Regions from separate parts of the Clostridium sp. CM042 genome, predicted to be linked through region 1. Evidence: predicted binding sites of a transcription regulator. Region 1 holds the regulator's gene; the other holds the start of a gene.
The links. The regulator LexA, encoded in region 1, represses DNA repair genes until DNA is damaged. The targets are predictions, from matches to a motif close to CNAACANNTGTTNG.

Region 1 (4,444 bases):
CGCCCTATGACCCTTTCCATAAAACAAATAAGTTATATCTGTAAGCAATACCTTGCCAGGTATATTTTGCTTGAAGTTTCTATTTAATAGATTTGGTAAAACAGCATGTTCGAGGGTGGCTTTCATCATCCTTTTATAAGGATTTGCTTTTCTAATAGGACATACAATTTGGTATTTCTTCATTATCCTACGGATACGTTTCAAATTGTAAACGATACCAAATTCGCCTTCTAACGTCATTTTAATTTGTCTAGCTCCTTTTTTGCGGCCTTTAAAGTTATATGCTTTTAAGATAGTATCTCGCACTATTTGATCATGATCGTCACGTTGATTCCTAACTCCTTGTGAACTAACTGAGAAATAGTTGTAGTAGCCTGAACGGGATACCCCCGACACACTGCATAAATGGCTAAGCATATTTCTGAGTTTATATTTTTTAATTTGTGAATTGATAAGAATATATTTTTCTTCTGCTACTAATATTATTTTTTCTTTACCAGCCTTCTTTCTAGGATGTCGATTTTTTTTAGTAATTCATTCTCAGCTTTAAGTAAATTAACTTGGACCTTAAGACGTTTATATCTTTCTTCTATGGGAAGATCTTTCCCTCTTGATCTTCCGCACATTGATTTCCTTGTATCATTCAGTCCTATTACACCTTTTTTTCTATATGCAGTCCGCCATCTGTAAGCTGCTGATCTAATTCGATCATTTCCAAGAACGTCTATATCAAAACCATATTCTTTAAATATTTCTTTTATAGATTTGCCCTTTTCATTCTCTGTTACAAAAATGCGTTTATATTCATCAGTGTAAGTTATACCTTTAATACTAACATTTGTTACATATTTATTTTTGGATAACACTTTCACTTCTTTTTCTGTAAAATTCTTAATGCTCATTTATTCACCCCTAATCCTTTATTCCATTATACATAGAAAAACCCCATAGGGTAGTTTTTTTTAAATCGTCTACTCTATAGGGTACATTTTACTGTCACTCAAACATATATTTTTCTTTACGAATCTTAATTAAAAATAAAATAAGAAGTTCTAAAGCTCGCTTTAATGCATTATACGTAATATATACTTTTTTTGAGCATAAAAATATGCAATAGATTTTAACTATTTCTATATATACTTCTAATACTTATATTTTTTTTAGTCTTATAAGTCCAGGAAATTCTTCTTGAAGTAATCCTGAGTTATCATCTTCATTTTCAAGTAGCTCTTTTGCTCCGTCTATGTCATCTATAAATTCCCAAACTTCATTATTTTCAGGTATAAAATCATCTTTATGTAGTTTTGAAAATTCATCGTTGGCTACCACTGAATCATAATCTTCGAGTTTTGGTAGTTCCTCAATTTCATTTTCATTATTATCTACTTCTTCCGATAAATTAATTTCATCCTTATCATAAAAATTTTCTTCTACCCCTTCAATCTCATTATCCTCAAAAACTTCATCAATTTTTATAGCTTTTACATCGTACCCTTCCATTTCTAAACATTTACCGCAATTATTACATTTCTTATTTGAATTTAATTCGCAGACTTCACATTCTCCACAACTATTACAAATTTTCTTATTATTAAATATACAATTTTTAGACATACAACACCCCGCTCTATTTATTTCAATTACTTTCATAATAGACCATTATAGCAAATATATTTTCAATAATCAAACACTAACACTCTTTAACGACATTTCAGAAGGAAAGTCTCCCACTTCTATAAGTTGGAGTTACATGACCTAACAAATAGAAAACTTCAGTGGGAGTATAAATATCCTTCTGAAGTCGTCAATGCAGCTCCGCAGGAGATGATTTAATGATGACTTATGTAGTCACACATAGTAATATACAATTTTTTACCGCAAAATAGAACATAGGTTTGATGTTTTTACATTTATATGGTATAATTATACTATGAATGGGAGGCGTTGACGTGTTAACTGAAAAAAAAGACAAGCAAAGTGAAATATATAACTTTATAAAGAAACAGGTTCAATTAAAAGGATATCCACCTTCAGTCAGAGAAATATGCGATGGCGTAGGCTTAAGATCTACCTCGACTGTTCATGGGCATTTAGCAAGATTAGAAAAAAAAGGATATATTCGTAGAGACCCTACCAAGCCTCGTGCAATTGAATTAATAAAGGGTTCTGTCGTAAGAAAAGAACTTATAGATATACCTATTATAGGGAAAATCACTGCTGGAAAACCAATACTCGCAGTTGAAAATGTTGAAGATACATTTACTCTTCCTTTAAATTTCACTAAAACCAATAATGAACTATTTATGCTTAAAGTTTCTGGTAGCAGCATGATTGAAGCAGGAATATTGGATAAAGACCTTGCTATAATTGAGAAAATCAATACCGCTAAAAATGGCGATATAGTTGTAGCTCTTATTGATAATGAAGCAACTATTAAAAGATTTTTCAAGGAAAAAGATCATATAAGGCTTCAGCCTGAAAATTCAACTATGTCCCCTATCATAGTTGATGACTGTGCAATTTTAGGTGTACTTATTGGTATTTACAGAAAGTATTAAATACCCACTTTTAAAGAATTTATGGAACAAAAAAATCCTGCAATGAATATATCAATTGCAGGATTTTTTTATTCTATTACTAAATCATCAATATTAAATAACTCTTGAAAGCGCTATTAGTATTCCAATCTTAGCATGATCGAAAGTTAATCCACCCTGTAAATATGCTATATAAGGCTCTCTAATTGGAGCGTCTGCAGATAATTCTATAGATGCTCCCTGAATAAATGCACCTGCTGCCATTATAACCTTATCTTCATATCCTGGCATGTCCCACGGTTCGCATTGAACAAAAGAATCAATGGGTGACCCCTCTTGTATACCCCTACAGAAATTAATTAACTTTTCCTTATCATTAAATTTAATTGCTTGAATTATATCACTTCTTTTATCAGTATATTTAGGAAGAACTTCAAACCCTGCAAGTTCCATAATTCTTGCGCAGAAAATAGCGCCCTTCAATGCCTCCATAGCAATATGCGGTGCTATGAATAGTCCTTGATATAAAGAACGCATAACTCCAAACGTAGAACCACATTCTCCTCCTATTCCAGGAGTTGTTAGTCTGTAAGAAGCTTGCAGTACATATTCTTCTTTACCTGCAATATATCCACCTGTAGGTGCAATTCCACCACCAATATTTTTTATGAGTGATCCAGCAACTAAATCTGCTCCTACATCTGTAGGCTCCGTAACATCAATAAATTCACCATAACAATTATCAACAAAACAAATCACCTTTGGATTTATAGCTTTTGCAGCTTTTATAATATCTTCTATTTCAGAAATTAATAGTGCTTTTCTCCAGCCATATCCAGTAGATCTTTGAATATGAATTAACTTTATTGACTTATCTTCAATCAGTGTCTTTTTCATTAGAGCGATATCAACTTTAGAGTTATTATTTAATTCTAATTGTTTATATTTTACACCATAATCTTTTAATGAGCCTATATCTTCCTTAGTATTAATACCTATTATATTAAGAAGTGTATCGTAAGGCGTTCCGCATATAGACATCATGGTATCATTAGGTCTTAAATTACCAAATAAGGCTGCTCCAATTGCATGTGTTCCATTTACGAAATGCGGCCGAACAAGTGCACTCTCACAATTGAAAATTCTTGCATATACTTTATCTAATGAATCGCGTCCTATATCGCCATAACCGTATCCAGATGAATTTGTAAAATGACATTCGCTAATCCGTTCATCTTGTAGTGCTGTCAAAACCTTAAGTTGATTAAACTCTCTTATTTCATCAAGAATTTTAAACTCCTCTTGTACATCTTGTATTGCTATATCATAAAGTTCTAGCGTTTTTGAACTTATTCTATACTTCTTTTGAAGGTATTCTTTTGTTATATCTATCATGATTCCAGGTCCCCTTTGTATTATGTATTTATTTTAACGACATTTCAGAAGGAAAGTCTCCCACTTCTATAAGTGGGAGTTACATACCCTAACAAATAGAAAACTTCAGTGGGGGTATAAACCTCCTTCTGAAGTCGTTAATATTGCAGCACCGCAGGTGATGATTTAACTACCTTAATAATAGTAACATAAATAATACCGATGTAGAATAGTTTTATTTATATATCTCTTATATTCGGAGGTCTTTAATTGTCTCTTTCTATACTATTGTAGCACTGCAGATGATGATTTAACTTCTTCAATAATTTCTTCAACAGTTTCCTCTAATTCTTCGCCCATTTTTTTATACTCAATTTCAAATTTTTCATTTTGATTTTTCATATAGTACATTAACGCATAATAAGTAGGCTTAAATTTATCCCTTAACTTAAATTCAGTTTCATTAAATAGTTTAAATAAGGAGTTGTATTGTTTTTTAGCCATTAAAAATATTAAATATTCATTAATAGACT
Region 2 (4,444 bases), 320 kb from region 1:
GAGATTGTAATAAGCAGTTTAAGTGAGAAATATGATATGACAAATGATCCTAAACTAGCAGATGTAATTTTAGTGAATACTTGTGGATTCATAGAATCGTCAAAACAAGAATCAATAGACACTATTCTAGAAATGTCAAAATACAAAGAGGAATATAAATGTTCAGTATTAATTGCAACGGGTTGCCTTACTCAGCGTTATGGGGCGGATCTGATTGAATTGATGCCAGAACTTGATATAATGCTCGGTGTTAACGATTATGACAAGTTACTAAGCAGTATAGAAGAGGTTCTTTTAAAAAATATTAAAGTACAACATTGCACTTATAGTGATGATAATATTAATGAAGGACAAAGAGTATTAACTACAGGAACATACTCTGCTTATATTAGAATTTCTGAAGGGTGTGATAATGCTTGTGCATATTGCGCAATACCTAATATTAGAGGGAAGTATAGAAGCAGAAAGATGGAGAACATAATACAAGAGGCTAAGGCTTTAAGTGAACATGGTTGCAAGGAGATTATTTTAGTTGCTCAAGACACCACTAGATACGGTATAGATTTGTATGGTGAAAAAAACCTACATAAGTTAATAAGCAAAATTTCTAAAATAAGTGGGATTGAATGGATTAGAGTACTTTACTGCTATGCAGAAGAAATGACTGATGATATTATTAATGAAATTTCTTTAAATGATAAAGTTTGCAAATATGTAGATATACCAATCCAACATATAAGTGATGATCTTCTTAAATCCATGAAAAGGAAAGGAAGAAAAAATGTCATAACAGAAAACATAAATAAGATGAGGAAGAGTATTAAGGGTCTAACCCTTAGAACTACATTAATAGTTGGATTTCCAGGAGAAACGGAAGGAAATTTTGAAGAATTAAAACAATTTATTAAGGAAATTAAATTTGAAAAATTGGGAGTGTTCAAATACTCAATGGAAGATGGTACTGCAGCTGCAGAGATGAAAAATCAAATTCCAGAAGTAATAAAAGAAAAACGTGAAGAAGAATTAATGATTGTGCAACAAAGTATATCAAAAGATATAAATAGTAAAAAAATAGATAAAATTTACAAAGTTTTAGTGGAAGGATTTAATGGTAAAACTTATTTTGGTAGAAGTTATGAAATGGCGCCAGAAGTTGATGGAACTATTTTCTTTGAATCTGACAAAGTTTATACTAAGGGAGAATTCGTTACAGTAAGGGTTACCAAAGCATTAGAATATGATTTAATAGGAGTTGTGTGCTATGAATCTTGCAAATAAACTTACGATGATTCGAATTTTTTTAGTACCTATATTTTTAATATTTATGGCAGTTAAAGGAATACCTTATGGAAGAGAACTGGCTACAATTGTTTTTATAGTAGCCTCTCTCACAGATAAGTTGGATGGCTATGTAGCTAGAAGCAGAAATCAAATAACTAATTTCGGAAAATTTATGGATCCTCTAGCAGATAAACTTTTAGTAACTGCTGCACTTGTTTCATTAGTTGAGCTTCAGATTGTGCCTAGTTGGATAGCTATGATTATAATTGCTAGAGAATTTGCAGTTTCAGGACTTCGAACAATAGCTGCTTCAGATGGAAAAGTAATTGCGGCTAGTAAATGGGGAAAACTGAAAACCGTTATTCAAATAGTAGCTATAATTACGGCTCTGATAAATTTATCTTACGCAAATACAATATTAAATATGTTAACTAATATTTTCATGGCAGCTGCAGTAATTATCACAATAATATCTGGTGTTGACTATTTTGTAAAAAACAAAGGTACAATTAGAGTTGATAAGTGATTAAATTATTAGAGTTTGTTAATAATACAAATAAAAGGATTTCTATAGTAAATGAAAATGTAAAATTTTGCTTTGCATGTTGACCATATAAAATAAATGGTGTATACTTAACTTAGAACAAATGTTCGTCGATAAAAGGATGGTGAACCCGCAGGGGAAATTTATGAATAATGAAAAATTAAAAGCGCTAGAAGTAGCTATGGGTCAAATAGAAAAACAATTTGGAAAAGGTTCTGTAATGAAACTCGGAGAAAATAGTAAGTTAAATATAGAGGCTATTTCCACTGGTTGTTTAGGACTTGATATAGGCCTAGGCATAGGTGGTGTACCTAGAGGAAGAATAATAGAAGTTTTTGGACCAGAATCTTCAGGTAAAACTACAGTTGCACTTCATATAGTTGCAGAAGCTCAAAAAAATGGTGGTACAGCAGCATTTATAGATGCAGAGAATGCTTTAGACCCTGAATATGCTAAAGCACTAGGAATAGAGATAGAAAATTTAATAGTCTCACAACCAGACACCGGTGAACAGGCGTTAGAGATTACAGAGGCTTTAGTTCGCTCTGGGGCTATAGATGTTATCGTCGTGGATTCAGTAGCAGCTTTAGTGCCTAAAGCTGAAATTGAAGGCGAAATGGGAGACTCTCATGTAGGACTCCAAGCAAGACTTATGTCTCAAGCTTTAAGAAAACTTGCTGGTTCTATAAATAAATCACAATGTGTTCTTGTATTTATAAATCAATTAAGAGAAAAAGTAGGAGTAATGTTTGGTAACCCAGAAGTAACCCCTGGTGGTAGAGCATTGAAATTTTATGCATCTGTTAGACTAGATATTAGAAAAATAGATACAATTAAACAAGGCGATGAATTTATGGGTAATCGAACAAGAATAAAAATAGTTAAAAACAAAGTAGCTCCCCCATTTAAGAAAACTGAATTTGATATTATGTATGGTCACGGCATATCTCGAGAGGGAGATGTTCTAGATATAGGAGTTGTAGAAGAAATTGTACAAAAAAGTGGAGCATGGTTCTCATATGGAGATATACGACTTGGACAGGGAAGAGAAAATTCAAAACAATATTTTAAAGAAAACCCTTTGGTTATGTTAGAGATAGAAAACAAAATTAGAGCAAAACATAATCTACCATTATACAAGAATTCAGAGATTAGTAAAAAAGAAGTTAGTAAAAAAGAAGCAAGTAAAAAAGAAGCATAAAAGCAAGTTTTTACTTGCTTTTTTTCTTTAACTTATAATTAAAGAATATTATTATGGTATCAGGCATATGAATTCTATATTGCAATATGCTAAAGTTTATCATAACTACTATATAATAGTAAAAATAAAGGGCCTATTTAAATGTTAAAATCTTGACATTAACTGAAAAGTAATATAAAATAAATACAAATACTGGTTTAGCATATTTAAATTGCTACCAATTGAATAAATAGAGCACCTTTTCTAGCTTTCATGTTTACTCTTAAATAGATTTGAAATAAGCAAAGGAGGTGTTGATAATCAATGGATACTAAAAGTCAAACAATGCTCATAGTAGTTTGTGCTATTTTGGTTGTTGTTTTAGTAGGTATTTGTGTTGTAATTTATATTAGAAAAAATATATCTCAAGCAAATATTTTCGAGGCTGAAAAAGAAGCTAAAAGAATTCTTGACGAAAGTGCAAAAGATGCTGAATCAAGAAAGAAAGAAGCTATTTTAGAAGCCAAAGAAGAGGTTCACAGACTTAGAACTGATTTAGAAAAAGAATCAAGAGAAAGACGTAATGAAGTTCAAAGGTTAGAAAGAAGAAATATTCAAAGAGAAGAATCATTAGATAAAAAAAGTGATGTGCTGGAGAGAAAAGAAGAAAATCTTAATAAAAAACAACAAGAAATTGAAATGGTAGAGGCAAGTGTACAAGATTTATACACAAAGCAAAGAGGAGAATTAGAAAGATTATCAGGTTTAACATCTGATGAGGCAAAACAAGTTTTATTAGATGAAATTAAAAAAGAAATTAAACACGATGCTGCAATTATGATTAAGGAAATTGAATCTAAGGCAAAAGAAGAAGCTGATAAAAAAGCAAGAGAAATTATTACTTATGCTATTCAAAGATGTGCAGCCGATCATGTAGCAGAAACAACAGTTCATGTGGTTTCTCTTCCTAATGATGAAATGAAAGGAAGAATAATAGGTAGAGAGGGTAGAAATATTCGAACTCTAGAAACACTTACAGGAGTAGATTTAATAATAGATGATACACCTGAAGCAGTAATTCTTTCAGCATTTGATCCGATAAGGCGTGAAGTTGCTAGAATAGCACTTGAGAAGCTAATAGTGGATGGAAGAATTCATCCTGCTAGAATTGAAGAAATGGTAGAAAAAGCTAAAAAAGAAGTTGATAGCGACATAAAAGAAGAAGGAGAACAAGCAACTTTTGAAACAGGAGTGCATGGACTTCATTCGGAAATTATCAGGCTACTTGGGAGGCTTAAATACAGAACTAGTTATGGTCAAAATGTATTGAAGCATTCTATAGAGGTTTCATATTTAGCTGGACTTATGGCATCTGAACTTGGAATTGACCCAACACTCGCTAAGAGATGTGGTTTACTTCATGATATAGGTAAAGCTGT

Region 2: a site for LexA is predicted at 1,922-1,935, ahead of recA (recombinase RecA). Genes of this name have one in related genera too.

Annotation. Positions count from the first base shown of each region.
Region 1 is NZ_CM143646.1:579,701-584,144, reverse strand. It holds one part of gene ACWJJ7_RS02705 (IS3 family transposase) at 1-521, opposite strand, end outside; one part of gene ACWJJ7_RS02705 (IS3 family transposase) at 521-902, opposite strand; gene ACWJJ7_RS02700 (hypothetical protein) at 1,150-1,614, opposite strand; gene lexA (transcriptional repressor LexA) at 1,950-2,558, shown strand; gene ACWJJ7_RS02690 (methionine gamma-lyase family protein) at 2,652-3,932, opposite strand; gene ACWJJ7_RS02685 (ORC-CDC6 family AAA ATPase) at 4,197-4,444, opposite strand, start outside.
Region 2 is NZ_CM143646.1:263,804-268,247, forward strand. It holds gene rimO (30S ribosomal protein S12 methylthiotransferase RimO) at 1-1,278, shown strand, start outside; gene pgsA (CDP-diacylglycerol--glycerol-3-phosphate 3-phosphatidyltransferase) at 1,262-1,807, shown strand; gene recA (recombinase RecA) at 1,971-3,026, shown strand; gene rny (ribonuclease Y) at 3,351-4,444, shown strand, end outside.